One region of the Zoogloea sp. genome, then DNA from elsewhere that is predicted to be linked to it. Evidence: predicted binding sites of a transcription regulator. Region 1 holds the regulator's gene; the other holds the start of a gene.
The links. The regulator FliA, encoded in region 1, starts transcription of late flagellar genes. The targets are predictions, from matches to a motif close to CTAAAGTTNNNNNNNNNNNNGCCGNTA.

Region 1 (7,224 bases):
GGAGCCGACAGTGGGGCCGCCTGACTGTCGGCGTGCGCTGCCTCGCACCGAGTGCTTGGTCCGCCTACGTTCCTGCCGAGGTCCGCGTACGGGGCGTCTATCTGGTAACGGCGATCCCTTTGATGGCTGGCCAGATCGTCGGGCCCGACGACCTCCGCCGCGAAATCGGCGAACTGAGCGCCCAGGCGGCGGACGTGCTGACCGACCCATCCCAGGCCGTGGGCCATGCCGCCCGCATCTCCCTTGCCGCCGGCAAGCCGCTGGCCGCCAGCAACCTGCGCCTGCCGCCGGCCGTCGTCCAGGGACAGCCGGTGAAGGTCATTTCGCGCGGCCCCGGCTTCCAGGTCGCCAACGACGGCACCGCCCTCAGCACGGCCTCCGACGGCCAAGGCGCGCAGGTCCGGCTGAGCACCGGCCAGGTCGTGCGCGGCGTGGCCCGCAATGGCGGATTCGTCGAGATCATCACGCCATGACATTCGCACTCATGCCACTCGTTCAGGTTAAAGTTTTGCTCCGACGAGTCGTAGACCGAGACGAATTCTGGAAGAAAGGACAAGACCGTGAAGATTGAAAACTCAGTCAAAGCGACCGGTGGCCTGCCGTCCAACGACGGGCGAACCCGCGCGACCAAAGACACGCCCCGAACCCAGGCGAACAGCGGCGACACCGACAAGGTCGAGATTTCCTCCCTGTCGTCGCGACTGCAACAGATGGAAGAAACCATTGCCGGCACCCCCGTCGTGGACAGCGCAAAGGTCGACGAAATCAAGCAAGCCATGAGCGAGGGACGCTTTAAGGTGGATACCGGCAAGGTTGCCGACGGGCTGATCGAAAGCGTGCGCCAGATGCTGGCCTCCCAGACCGGACGCGCCTGATAGAGCATGGCCACCGTCGATCAGACCTTCGTTCACCGCCTTGCCGTGCTGATCGGCGAGGAACGTGACGGCCTGCAGAAATTCATCGCCTTGCTGCAGCAGGAAGAGGCCTTGCTGATAGCCGGCAAGATCGACACCCTGACCACCCTCGCGGAAGAGAAGACTGCGCTGTATCGCGCACTGCAGCGCCTGTCGGACGACCGGACGGTGATGTTTGCGCGGGTCGGCGCCCGGGTCAGCAATGAGAACATCCGGCTCGCCCTTGGCAGCCTGCCGGACGCGCTGACGAGCTGGGACGAGGTGATCGCCCTGGCCACAGAAGCGAAAGAGCGCAATCGCGTCAATGGCCAGTTGATCCGAGACCGCCTGCAAAACAACCAGCAGGCCCTCACCACGCTCCTCTCAGCTGCCGAGCACCCTCAGATCTACGGCCAGGACGGCCAATCACGCCCCACTGGCGGCGGCCGCCATCTCGGTTCGGCCTGAGCGCCACCCCTGGTCACCCGATCCGTTCAGCGCCGGCCCCCGCCGGCAACGGCCTCCGGTGCCACAGCCCCCGGCGCTGCAGCTGGCTGCGGAGGGGTAGCGTTCTGCGGCAGGATGGAGTCCGCCACCCCCGACGCCCTGACTGGCTTGTTTGGCTCCGGCTCGGCCACCCGCGATTCGATCAGGATGGTCACCCGTCGATTGCGGGCGCGCCCATCCGGCGTAGCGTTGTCCGCCACTGGACGCTGATCGCCATACCCGGCCGCAGTCAGACGGGAAGGCAGTACACCACTCTCGACGAACAGCCGCACCACGCTGGAGGCTCGTACCGCAGACAGCTCCCAGTTGGACGGAAACATCGCCGTCGCGATCGGCGTCACATCGGTATGCCCTTCCACGGTGATCGGAAACTCGGCGGCGGCCAGCACCTGAGCCACCGCGCGCAGCGCCCGCACCGCCTCGGGCCCGAGCTGGGCGTAGCCCGGCGCAAAGAGGACGCTGGCGTTGATCTCGACGGTGATGCCGAAGGCACCCTCGGTAACCCGCACCTGGCCATCAGCTACCAGCGGGGCCAGCACCTTTCGGATTTCCTCTGCCATGTTGCGTACCCGCTCAGCCTTCGAACGGCGCGCCTCGTCGGTCTCGCCCGCGGCGTTGGGCGGTGGCGTGGTGCTCGGGCGGATCGACTGGATCGGGTTCGAGACGATGCGCGGATTTTCGCTGTTGGCGATATTCCGGAAGGCGTTCACCACCGAATCGGACATGATCCGGTACTTGCCCTCGTTGAGCGACGACAGGGAATACATCACGACGAAAAAGGCGAACAGCAGGGTGATGAAATCGGCGTAGGAAACCAACCAGCGCTCGTGGTTCTCGTGCTCCTCCTCGCCCTTCCTGCGCCGCGCCATGGTCTATCCCACGTAGCCGCTGAGCCGGCGTTCGATGATGCGCGGGTTGTCACCATTGGCGATCCCGACCAGTCCGTCGAGCAGCATCTCGCGCATGGAGACCAGCGTACCAATAACGGCCATCAGCTTCTTCGAGACCGGCAGGAAGATCAGGTTGGCCGAGCCGACCCCGTAGATCGTTGCCACGAAGGCGACCGCGATCCCCGAGCCGAGACGGGACGGATCGGACAGGTTCTCCATCACGTGGATCAGGCCCATCACCGCCCCCAGGATGCCTATCGTCGGTGCGTAACCGCCGGCCGCCTCCCAGACCTTGGCCCCCTGCTTCATCTGGGCTTCCCAGGTATCGATGTCCACCTCCAGCACTTCGCGCAAGCGCTCGGGCTCGACCCCATCGACCAGCAGCTGCAGGCCCTTCTGGATGAAGGGGTCCTCCAGCGCAGGGATCTGCGCCTCCAGGGACAACAAGCCTTCCTTGCGGGCCACGTGACTCCACTCGACGATCTGGGCGATCAGCTCGGCATGGTTGAGCGCCGGCGGAACGAAGACCCAGCGGATCATCCGCACGCCGGTCCGGAATACCTGCAGTGAGCTTTGCAGCATGACAGCCCCGAGGGTGCCGCCGATGACGATCATGAAGGCCGTGGGCTGGATCAGCGACCCAACATGCCCCCCCTCCAGCACCTGGCCAATGAGAATTGCCGCCAGGGCAAGGGTGATCCCGATAAGACTGATGCTATCCATGCGTGCCCTCTGGCCGTCGTTCAGGGTGCCGCCGGCCGGCGGCCGCGGCCACGACCTTCACCCTTGGCCTTCGCCATGCCCTGCGCAGCCCCCGAAATACGGGCACGCAGGCGCGCGATCGCCTGGCTGTGCAACTGGCACACCCGCGACTCGGACACGCCGAGGACTTCGCCAATCTCGCGCAGGTTCATGTCCTGCTCATAATACAGGCCCATCACCGTCTGCTCCCGCTCCGGCAGGTCGTCGATGGCCCTCACCAGCACGTCACGCATGTTTCCCTCGAGCAGCAGGGTCAGCGGATCGTTGCCTTCCAGCGTGATGTGGCGCTCGAGATAATCGTCCTCACCCTCTCCGGTGAAATCCTCGAAGTACACCAGTTGGTAACCACGGGCCTCCTGCAACATGTGCTGGTAGTCGGAGAGAGGCAAGCCCAGAGAGTCGGCCAGTTCCTTCTCCGTCGGCGGGCGCCCATTCTGCTGCTCAAGCTGGTGGACGGCCGCCTCGATACGCCGCATGTCGCGCCGCAGGCTGCGCGGCAACCAGTCGTTCTCGCGCAGCCCGTCAAGCATGGCGCCCCGGACGCGCTGCACCGCGTAGGTCTCGAATTGCGCCCCCAGGCCTTCCTCGTAGCGGTTGATCGCATCGAGCAGGCCCAGCATGCCGTTCTGGATGATGTCCTCCACCTGGACGCTGGCCGGCAACTTGGCCATCAGGTGATAGGCAATACGCTTGACCAGCGGCGCGTACTGGACAACGAGTTGCTCTTTATCGAGGGTGCCGGAGGCGGTGTACATCTTTCATCGGCTTTCTGATCTGGGTTTCCGGGGCCGTCCGCATGTTACGAGACCCCCACCGGCAAGGCTACGCTTCTCACGGCCCCGTGCGACACAATCCACACCCACTCCCCTTTAGCCGGCCAGGCCGGCGCCGGCCTGGGCCGACCAGGCGCGCAGGCGACGGATGAAGGCACTGGCCCCGTCGGCGGGGTGGCGCGCACCGAGGGGCGTCGTCATCGCCTCGGCCAGCGGATCGCGCCCAACCTCGCCGCGCCATACCAGCGGCAGGCCGACGTGACGGGAACTGAAATCCTGCAGGCTTGCGAACAGCGCCGTCGCGTCAGCCCGGTCGCGAGCGCCGCTGACGGCGATCTCCAGCGAGCCGGCACCGGCCGCGGCCAATCCCTTGATCCATTGACAGGCTCCGCGCGCGCCCACACCACTCGCCTCAACCACCAGCAGGCGACGCCCGGCGGCACGGGCAAAGGGCGTCAGACGGCGGGCATCGCCGACCGTATGGATGGCCAGTAGGTCCGCACGGCGCTGAAGTTCGGCAATCCCGACCTCCAGCCGCTCGTGATGCCCCGCCCCGAGGAGCGGAACCGCCTGCACGGTGGCCGCTGCCGGCACGACCCACAGGCCGTCAGCCACCTCGCGCATCGTTTCAGAGACTTCATGCTGGCCCTGCAGCGCGCCGAGCAAATCGCCTCCTTCAGGAAAACCAAAAGCAGCCAGCAAGGAGCCCCGCTCGGGCGCATGTTCGTCGATCGCAACCACCCGCCGGGCACCATCGGTCAGCGCCAGCAGAACCTGCACCGCCAGATCGCGAGGCGAGCGTCCGGAGGCGAACAGCGCCACCACGGGGGACGGTGTACGACGGAAAAGACGACGCAGGCCGGCAGCCTGATCGGATGCGTGCAGCATCTTAGAGGCCTCCTCTCAGGCCCGTGCCGCCGCCCTTGCCTCCCGATGCCAGCATCAGGCCCGCTTCCAGGGGATCGAGGCGGAACGGCGAATTCGCCGGCAACTCGCGGAGCGCCTGCCCGAGGAGCTTGTCCCGGTTGGGCAGGTGCAGGTCTTCCGGCACCCGCTGGCCGTTGGCGACGTAAAACACCTCCACCTGGCGGCGGATGGCCACGTCGAGCACAGGAGCCAGGGACATGGCCTCATCCATCTTGGTGAGGATCACGCCGGCGAGATCATCGCCAGCATAGGCATTGACCACGTCGTCGAGGGTATCGCCCCGGCTGGTGGCGTTGAGCAGTAACAGGCGCGACACCTTACCGGCGCCGGTCAGCATGGCGGCCTGCTCGGCGACCATCTTGTCGCGTTGGCTCATGCCCATCGTGTCGATCAGCACCATGTGCTTGTCGCGCAGGCCGGCCAGAGTCTCGCGCAAATCGGTGGCATCGCGGACTACGAAGACTGGCACGCCGAGGATGCGGCCATAGATGCGCAGCTGTTCGTGGGCACCGATCCGGTAGCCATCGGTGGTGATCAGGGCCAGCTTGTCGGCACCGTGGCGTACCACGCAGCGGGCCGCCAGCTTGGCCGTGGTGGTGGTCTTGCCGACGCCGGTGGGCCCGACCAGCGCATACACGCCACCGCGGTCGATGATGTCCACGTCGCTGGCCATCGAACGGAAACGCTGATCAAGGGCCACCTGCAGCAGGCGATGCGCCTCCTCGGGCGCCTCGTCCTCCGGCACTTCTTCAGCCAGTTCGCGCGCCAGCATTGCCGAGAAGCCAGCCTCAAGCAGATCACCGATCAAGCGCGTACGCCCGGGCGTCGAACGGGCCATCTCCCCCCACGCGAAGCCGGCGAGCTGGCGCTCCAGCATGCCGCGGATGGCGGCCAACTCGTTGGCCATCTGGGAGTTGGCATTCTCCAGGGCGCGGATACGCGCCTCTTCCTCAATGCCTGCGGGGCGCTGGCGGGCTGCATTGTCGCGGGCCGGCGTCGCTTCCCGCGGCGGAACGGACTCGCTGCGCAGCGGCGAGCGGGGCGCCGGCGCCACCGCATGTTCTGCCGGCGGGCGGCGGACCTGGGCCGAGGCAGCGTTGAAAACGTCGCGGTTCAACTCGACGCGCGGAGGCGTGAAGTTCTGCACCGTCGGCGCCGGACGCTGGGGCGCAGCGGGGCGCGGCACCGACTGAGTCGGCGGCACGGACGCAGCCGCTACTTGCTGGCGATTGCCAGCCGCCCGTGAAAGGCTGACCCGGAAATCGTCGTCGAAGAAATCCTCGGGAGGCTTGGGAGCAGCCGCCGGCGCGGGAGCCGGGGCGGCAGCGGGCATCGCCTGCGCCTGGCTGCGCGCACGCTGGGCCGACTGCATGCTGGCCACGTCGCCAGCCGGCAAGGCCAGAATCTCGACGCCGCCATTGACGGCCCGATTGGACAGCACCACCGCATCCGGCCCAAGATCATCCTTCAACATGCGAAGGGCCTCGCGAGCGGTTTTGGCAAAGTAGCGCTTGACGTTCATGCTCCTGTCTCCGGGAACGAAGGCCTCAGGGGTCTGGACACGTGCAGACGCCAGCTGGCACTTCGGTAGCTTCCATTGTCGCCGCCCCGGCGCCCATCGAAGGCGCGGAAAAGACAGGTTTTAAGGCGCTATTCCCGCGCCAGTATCCGGGCGTTCTTCAGGACGTCACGGCGATCATCGCGGAAACCCGGATCAGACGAGTCTCGGGAACCTCGGAATTGGCCACCACCTTGAGGCTCGGCACAGCCCTGCGCAAGAAGCGTGACAGCAGCCAGCGCAGCGGCGCGGGCACCAGCAGCACCGGCGGCAAGCCGATGTCCTCCATGCGCTGGGCCGCCGCCGCGGTTTCGCGCAGCAGCGTATCGGCCAGGCCCGGCTCGATCGCCCCGCCCTCCGGTCCGCCGCCGGCCATCGCCTGCATCAGCACCCGCTCTAGCCCTGGGTCGAGGGCCATGACCTGGACCTCCCCGTTGCCCGGGAAAAGCCCTTGCACAATGGCCCGCCCCAGAGACTGGCGGACGCGGGTGGTAAGCTCCAGCGGATCCTGAATCCGCGGCGCGAACTCCGCCAACACTTCGATGATGGTGCGCATGTCGCGGATATTGACGCCCTCGTCGAGCAGGTTCTGCAGGACCCGCTGCACCGTGGCCAGCGACAGCATCTTGGGCACAAGGTCCTCCACCAGCTTCGGCGTTTCCTTGGCGATATGGTCGAGCAGCGCCTGGGTCTCGAGACGGCCGAGCAGCTCGGAGGCATGGCTGAGGATCACGTGATTCAGGTGGGTCGCCACCACCGTGCTGGCATCGACCACCGTATAGCCGAGCGCGTGGGCCTGCTCCCGCTGGCTCGCGTCGATCCACACGGCCGGCAGGCCAAAGGCCGGATCGGTCGTCTCCCGGCCATTGAGCGGACCGGCCACCCGGCCGGGGTTGATCGCCATGAACTGCCCG
Region 2 (7,224 bases), on a different contig from region 1:
GATGGTCGCGCTGGCGCCCGCATTGGCATTGTTGATAGCGTCGCGAACGGCGGCAAGGGTGTTCTGGCTGCTGTCCAGGTTGATCGTGGACGTGGAGCCGGATGCCAGGCTAATGGTCAGCGTGCGTGAGCTGTCCGCACCGAAGGTCAGCGCGCGTGCGCCGGCGGCGTAAGTCGTGTTCAGGGCCAGACGCTGATTGGTCGCCAGTGACGTGACGTCAATGGAGTAGGTGCCGGCAACGGCCGAATTGCTGGTTGTTGCCGATGCGATCGTGGAATCGGCAAAGGTTGCCTTGTAGGCGGAAAAAGATGCCGTTGCCGTCTGGCCGGCGGAGGGGGTGAGCGCCTTTGCCGCCGTCTGCAGGGACGAAAGGGCACTCTTCAGCGTACCAATGGCGGAAATCTTGGACTGATAGCTGCTCTGCTGCTTCTGCAGTTGCGAGAGTGGTTGTCGCTCGATCGACATCAGGCCGGTGACCAGGGACTCGACATTAAGTCCGGAGCCGATACCTGCAGATGAAATGGTTGCCATGATGCGCCCCCGTGAAGCTATGTTCCTGCTGTTTGCGATTACGGCTGATGCGCCGGAAACTTGAGCGCGTCAGCGTGACTGCATTTGATCAGCATGGACCGTGCCAGCCGGCCAGGGTTCCTTCCAGAAAAAAACCCACCTGGGGGGTGGGTTGGTGGTCCGCATGCTCGTGCACAGGCTAGACTTTTTGCCTGACGAGCAGGCCCTGCAGTTTATCGAGGGCCTTGGCTATAGCCAGGACTTCTTCTGACGGAATCTGGCGGAGAACCTTTTTGGACTCCGTATCGACGACCTTCACCACGGTGGAGCCTGTGTCCTCGTCGATCGAGAACTGCAGACTCTGCGCCGTCTGCTTGATGACGTCCTGGATTTGCGTGACTGCCTGGGCCAACTGCTCAGGCGTCAGTGGCGTGCTTCCGGTTTGCTCTACCTGATTGGCGGTCTTCACTGCCTTGGGGTCGTCGCTAGGAGTTGCAGCATCGGCCTGACGGGTGCCGCCAACGCTGCTGGCTGGCCGTGCCGGCGGCGAATACTGCTGCGCTGCGCCGGGTCCGACGGGTTGAATGCTCATGATGATCTCCTAATTGTGCAGATTGCGCCGTGCCTTTTATGGCGCGGCGCCTGCTGCGGCGAACAACTCTAGGTGCGTTAGCGCAGGAGCGACAGCACGTTGTTGGGCATGCTGTTGGCCTGGGCCACCATGGCAGTGCCAGCTTGTTGCAGGATCTGGCCGCGGGTCATGTTGGCAGTTTCCTGGGCAAAGTCGGCATCCATGATGCGGCCGCGGGACGACTTGGCGTTTTCGGAGGCGACTTGCAGGGTCTGCACGACCGACGCGAAACGGTTTTGCACGGCACCCCAGTTGGCGCGGGCAGTGTTCAGGGTGTCAAGCGCGGCATCGAGTGACGCAATGGCGGCTTGGGCATTTGTTGAGCCACTCCCGCCAATGGATGCAGCGGTAACGGCACCTGATGCACCTACCGAGGCAATAATCGCCCCTGCTGTTGTCGATCCAAAAGAGGCGCTAGACAAGCCAACTTGACCGCTAGTTACAGAGATCGAGTCAGTGCTGGCCGTGCCTGCGCCAACTTGGAACGAAAAGCTTACCGCCGAAGTCAGCACACTCTGGCCATTGAAGGTAGTGCCACCCACGACGCGGGCAATTTCCTGGTTCAACTGCTGGAATTCGAGATCCAGGCTGGCGCGATCGCCGCTGGTGTAGGTGCCATTGGAGGCCTGAACCGCCAGTTCGCGCATCCGCTGCAGGTTGTCGGTGATGGCCTGCATCGCGCTTTCAGCGGTTTGTGCCATGGAGATGCCATCGTTGGCGTTGCGGATCGCAACGTCAAAGCCCTTGGCTTGGGCGTTCATGCGGTCGGCGATGGCCAGACCGGCGGCGTCATCTGCTGCGCTGTTGATGCGCAGGCCAGAGGACAGGCGTTGAACGGCCTTGGACAGGCCTGCCTGGGATGCGGACAGATTGCGTTGCGCATTCAGCGACATCGCATTGGTGTTGATTGTGGCAGCCATTTTGGTTCTCCTTCATTCCGTTCAAGACATAAGCGTTCGGCCTAACTTTGGTTCGCCTTGCCCGGTGAGTGTAAGGCAACCGCCGTTGAGTCCATTAACGGGATGAGCCGCAAAGACTTTAGAAAAATATGTTGACTTTTTTCAATTGTTTTTTTTTGCGATTCTTGGCGGATTGCCGCTTGGCTAGTGATAGCGGCCAAAACACGCAAAGCTTTAGGGCGAAAATGCGACTTCGGCACATTTTTTCCAGCCATCGATATGCCCGATGGCTGGAGTTGGACAACCGTCAGGAACCGTAGGCCGCGAACCAGCTCGCGGTGTGATTCTCCAGGATGAAGCCATCCTTGACCCATTGCTGGAGGGCCAGGCCGGCCTGTTTCAGGGCTTCCGGTTCCGCGAGCTGTTCGCGGATGGCGCGGATCCACAACTCGGGATCATTGCGCAGGCGTGTCACTGGAGCGTTCTGGTACGGGAAGATGTCCGTGCAGATCACCGGCCAGGCCATGATGCCGTATTCAAGCAGCCGCAGGTTGCTCTTGGCTTCGTTGAAAGGATGGATTTCCAGCGGGGCGATCGCCAGGTCCAGATCCATGGCGGCGAGGGCCTGGGGGTACTTGCGGTAGTCGAGCTCGTAGCCGCGGTCTTCACGGACGAAGGGCTTCAGCGCATCGGGGCACATGCCCATGAAGATCCAGTCCACCTCATCGGCCAGTGCTTCAACCACCGGGTAAATGAGCTCGAGGTCGCCGTGATGTTGCTGGGCGCCGGCCCAGCCGACACGGGGCTTGCTGCGAGGCTTCCGCGGTGGTGCCACGTCGCCCCACAGGGACCATTCCAGCGTGTTCGGCATGATCCGGATGTCCTCGATCATGTCGGCACACAGGTCAGCCAGGGGCAGCGTGCTGACGACGACACGATCCATCAGTGACAGGTTGCGGCGCAGACGCTGGCGCCCGTCCTTGTAGCCGTTCTTGTACATGGGGTGCTTCCTAGGCAAATCAATAACAAGATCGTCGAGCGTCAGGATTCGGCGCAGTTTGGGGAAATAGCGTGCATAGGCATCAAGTGCCTCGCTCTGCATGTCATCAAGGGGTTGATGCATGATCAGAATGTCAGGCGCTGCACGGGCGATCTCGATAGGAGTCAGGATCCGCATGGAGAAGGCCTTCGGCGGCTCGCTGATCATGGTGTGTGCTAGGCCGGCCTGGCTGATGCTGCGCAAGGGGGCGCGCAGGCGGTATTCGCCTGCTCCACCCGGTACCGGCGTGGCAAGAATACGCGGCCGGTCATGGAAATTTGTGTCCCAGTCGATGGGGGTGATGTGGTCCGGCTTGTAGGGGATTGCCAGGCTGAGGTTGCGGTTGTAGGCCGCATCGTTGGCTAGGCGTGACATCCACTGAGTGAACAGCGTGTCTGTGGCCTTTTGGCCGGCTTGCAGATCGACTAACTTGCCTTCCGGCTTGCGTTGCCGCGCAGCGAGGGAAACGCTGTTGTAGTGAACCAGCGTTGTATATGGCGTCCACACGATCTTGTGGCCTTGTTCGCCGGCGCGCAGGCAGAAATCGAGGGCACCATGGAAGAGTGGGTAGGTCCGGCCGTCAATTCCATTCAGCTGCACGAATATGCTGCGGCGTACCAGTAGCGCCGAACCACTTGCCGCGCTGAGGTTCTGATCGCACAGAGCGCGTCCCATGTAGCCTGGCTCGTCGATGTCGGCATTGTTGTTCCAGGGACTGCCCGCCACGCCGTACAGGCCGAGGATAGTGCCGGCATCCTGCACCTTGGCCGTTTCGGGATAGGTCAGGCGGGGGGCCACGATGGCGACTTCCGGGCGCTGAGCGAAGGCCATCAGTCGATCAAGCCAGTCGTCCTGGACAATGTGGGTGTCGTTGTCGAGGAAGAACAGGTAGTCACCGGCAGCCGCTGAGGCGCCAGTATTCACGCTGGCAGCCCAGCTGAACTCGCCCGGGCAGGAAAGCACTCGCGCAGGATGGCCCTGCGCATTTTCCTGCAGGGTGTTCAGATATTCGATGGTGTCCGGATCGCTGCTGTCGTTATCGACAACGATGATTTCGTAGTTCGGATAGCTCGTCCGCTCCTCGATGCCTTCGATGAGGGGGCGCAGATACTCTTCCCTGTCCCGCGTCGGAATGATGATGCTGACGAGCGGTACGTTGGGCCACTGATACTGGACCCGCCGGGTACCGAACACGGCGCCATCAAGGACGTCGGCGGTGAGTGCGCGCCGGGCCAGGTGGTCCTGCAGGGCGCTTTTTTCGGCTTCGGGGGAGAGGGAGCGTCGGGTCTGCCGGGACAGGTGGGCGAGAACCTGGCTGATATGACCGACTGCGTGCTCCCCTTCCTGGTCGAGGACGCGCAGGGACAGGTCGTAGTTCTCGGCCCCCCTGTGCGTGCCGTAGCGGCCGCTGGACAAGAAGCTTTCCTTGGCTACCAGCACCAGGCTGCCGAAGTAGGCCTGGGAGCGCAGCAGGTCGAGATTGACGTCGGGCTTGAACAGCGGGTCGGTGTAGCTGCCGTCTTCCTGCAGCGTGTCCTCGTCGCAGTAGATGAGCTTCCAGTCGGGGCGGGCGTTGATGTAGTCGGCGATGACCTGCAGCGCATGGGGTTCGAGGACCAGTCCGGGTTCGATACGGGCGAGCCAGGTGCCGGGCGAGGCCGCGGCCATCTCGTCGACCACGTAGTCGATGTGGGCTGCGTCGCGCAGGGATAGCCACTGTACGTTGGGCGCATCGGCGAGGCCTTCCGGTGCAGGCAGGTCCGTGACGACGGTCAGCAGCCAGTTGGTGTAGAGCTGGGTCGGGAGGCTGTCCAGCGTGTCGGCCAGCAGCGATTCCTCGCCAGGGTACAGCGCAAGCAGCAGGTGGATGCCTGGTTGCTGGTTCCAGGTGAGCACCATCCGTTCGGCGAGGACCTGGGCATCGATTTCCTGGAGTGTCTGGCGCGAGCGCCAGACGGCGTAGTTGTGCCGGTCGGTTTCTTCGTTTGTCCTGTCGTCCTTGGACGAAGCCCCGTTCTTGTCGGCGTTGCTGGGGGCGTTCGTCGCGGCCTTGCGAGCCTCTTCGAAGCGTGCGAGCAATTGTGAGCGGGCCTGGCGGATGTCTACGTCGCGAGTGGGGTGCTGAGCGTAAACGGCCTGGTAGAGTTCCGGCAGGCGGCCCCGTTCCCGATCCAGCATGTGGCTGCCGGCTGCGTTGAGGCGGGTGCGTACCTCGACGGTGGTGCGGTGGATGTGGCAGAAAGGCAGGACGTCCGACAGGCGCAGCAGGAATTCCCAGTCCTCAAGAGCGGGTAAAGATTCGTTGAAACCGCCTATCTGGTCGATGATTGCGCGCGGATGACTGAAGGTGTTGACCGGGATGAAGTTCTGCACCGCCAGACGATCCGCCGAGAATTCCTCATGGACCAGGGGGTTGCCGCGGCTGTGCTCGACACGTCGCCGGCCTTCGAGGCTTTCATTGACGTAGTCTGCATCCACGTAGATGACATGGCCGGGATGTGATTCGATGGCGCTGGCAAGGGTTTCCAGATGCTCGGGCAGCATCAGGTCATCATCATCCAGGTACACTACGTGCTGACCGCGGGCCAGTTTCAGGCCGGAGTTGCGGGCGGCGCTCAAACCCTTGTTGATCCCGTGCCGTATCAGTGAAATCGGAGCCGAAAACTGGTTCAGTAGGTGCTCTACGGGTTCGCCACAGTCGTTGACGAGGATGACTTCGAAGTCCTGGAAGGTTTGCTCATCGATGCTGCGCAGCGTGTCAATGAGGAGTAGCGGGCGGTTGAAGGTCGTGACAATGATGCTGAACAGCGGTTCTGTGCCGCCCGCATGGTTCGAGCGGGGAAAGAGCAGGTGTCTGATGGCTTCGCCGCGTGGCGCGTACTTGGCCTGAACGTCCGGCGGATAGCTTGCGAGGCGCCGTTCGTAGTGTTCCCATACTGGTGTGGCAGCCTTCTGCAAGCGTCGGCGGGCCGCCTGGTCGGCGAGATTCAGTTCCAGGATGCTGACGTGTTCGGCAAGGGGTTTGTCGGAGCGGTAAAAGTCCTGGGACACCTGGCCGCCATGGATACGGTAGCCGAGGGTGGCCTGCCGGAGGAAAATGAAATCGGGCGCAGTCCGGGCGATGCGTGTCCACAGTTCCCAGTCGCCGGCGGTCATGTCGGGGGCGTGTACATGGCCATCCGGCCGACGGACCCGATCGAGGACGCTGCGCCGTAACATCACGGCCGATGGCGTGATGTAATTGTCGTGGATCAGCAGGTCGACGACTTCGTCCCGATGGCCGAAATAGGAATGGGGCGGGTGTCCCGGATGGTCGGCGTGGCGGATCAGATCGCCGTTCTCGTCGATCCAGTTGCATTGCGTGTACGCCAGCGACGATTCAGGGTGCAGTTCGAGGGCGGCGAACAGGGATGCCAGATGCCCGGGATACACGAGGTCATCGGAGCCGAGCACCACGACGTAACGCCCGCTGCCCGAATCGACGCAGCGGTTGTAGTTGCCCATCATCCCCAGGTTCTGCTCATTGACAGAGAAGCTGAAGCGCGGGTCCGACGTGTAGCGCTCAAAGATGGCGACCGAATCGTCGGAAGAGCAGTCATCGAAAACGATCAGCTCCAGCGCCACCCCGGTTTCGGCCAGCACCGATTCGATGGTGTGGGAAATGAAGCGCGCATTGTTGTAGGACATGATGGCGACCGTGATGTCGGGTCGCTGGCTGTGGGACATGGTGGGTACCTGCGCAAAATTAACGCTGATGTTTGGCGGCTGACCGCGCTTCAAGGAGGGGGAGGGCGTGTTCGACGAAGCTGGCTTCGCTGGTGCCGACATTGAACAGCAGGTAATCCCTGAATCCGGAAATCTGGCCCTGCAGGAAGCCGGAGTGGCGGTGGGCCGCCTGGATTGCTGGTGCCAGTGCATCCAGATCCCTGACGACCAGGCCGATGTTCTCGCGGCGTTCGAACTGGATGCCCTTCTTGCCTTCCTCGGAGGCCGGATCGGGGGCGAAGAACAGGGCCGGCCGGCCGAAGGTGAAGGCGTAGGTGAAGCCGGTGCCCGAGATGTCGGTGAGCATCAGGTGGCTCTGCGCGTAGGTCTCGAAGTAGTTGCCCGAACGGTCCAGGGCGAACAGGGGATGGCCATCGAAC

Region 2: the regulator FliA is predicted to act here: its motif matches at 2,252-2,278, upstream of ACE3RX_RS02595 (flagellin).

The regions. Positions count from the first base shown of each region.
Region 1 covers NZ_JAYSDK010000031.1:16,344-23,567, forward strand. Annotated here, with positions in the region: gene flgA (flagellar basal body P-ring formation chaperone FlgA) at 1-473, shown strand, start outside; gene flgM (flagellar biosynthesis anti-sigma factor FlgM) at 561-875, shown strand; gene ACE3RX_RS17315 (flagella synthesis protein FlgN) at 882-1,361, shown strand; gene motD (flagellar motor protein MotD) at 1,388-2,269, opposite strand; gene ACE3RX_RS17325 (flagellar motor protein) at 2,273-3,013, opposite strand; gene ACE3RX_RS17330 (RNA polymerase sigma factor FliA) at 3,034-3,807, opposite strand; gene ACE3RX_RS17335 (MinD/ParA family protein) at 3,922-4,713, opposite strand; gene flhF (flagellar biosynthesis protein FlhF) at 4,715-6,274, opposite strand; gene flhA (flagellar biosynthesis protein FlhA) at 6,432-7,224, opposite strand, start outside.
Region 2 covers NZ_JAYSDK010000003.1:52,080-59,303, forward strand. Annotated here, with positions in the region: gene fliD (flagellar filament capping protein FliD) at 1-531, opposite strand, end outside; gene ACE3RX_RS02590 (flagellar protein FlaG) at 710-1,102, opposite strand; gene ACE3RX_RS02595 (flagellin) at 1,180-2,061, opposite strand; gene ACE3RX_RS02600 (glycosyltransferase) at 2,348-6,805, opposite strand; gene ACE3RX_RS02605 (hypothetical protein) at 6,825-7,224, opposite strand, start outside.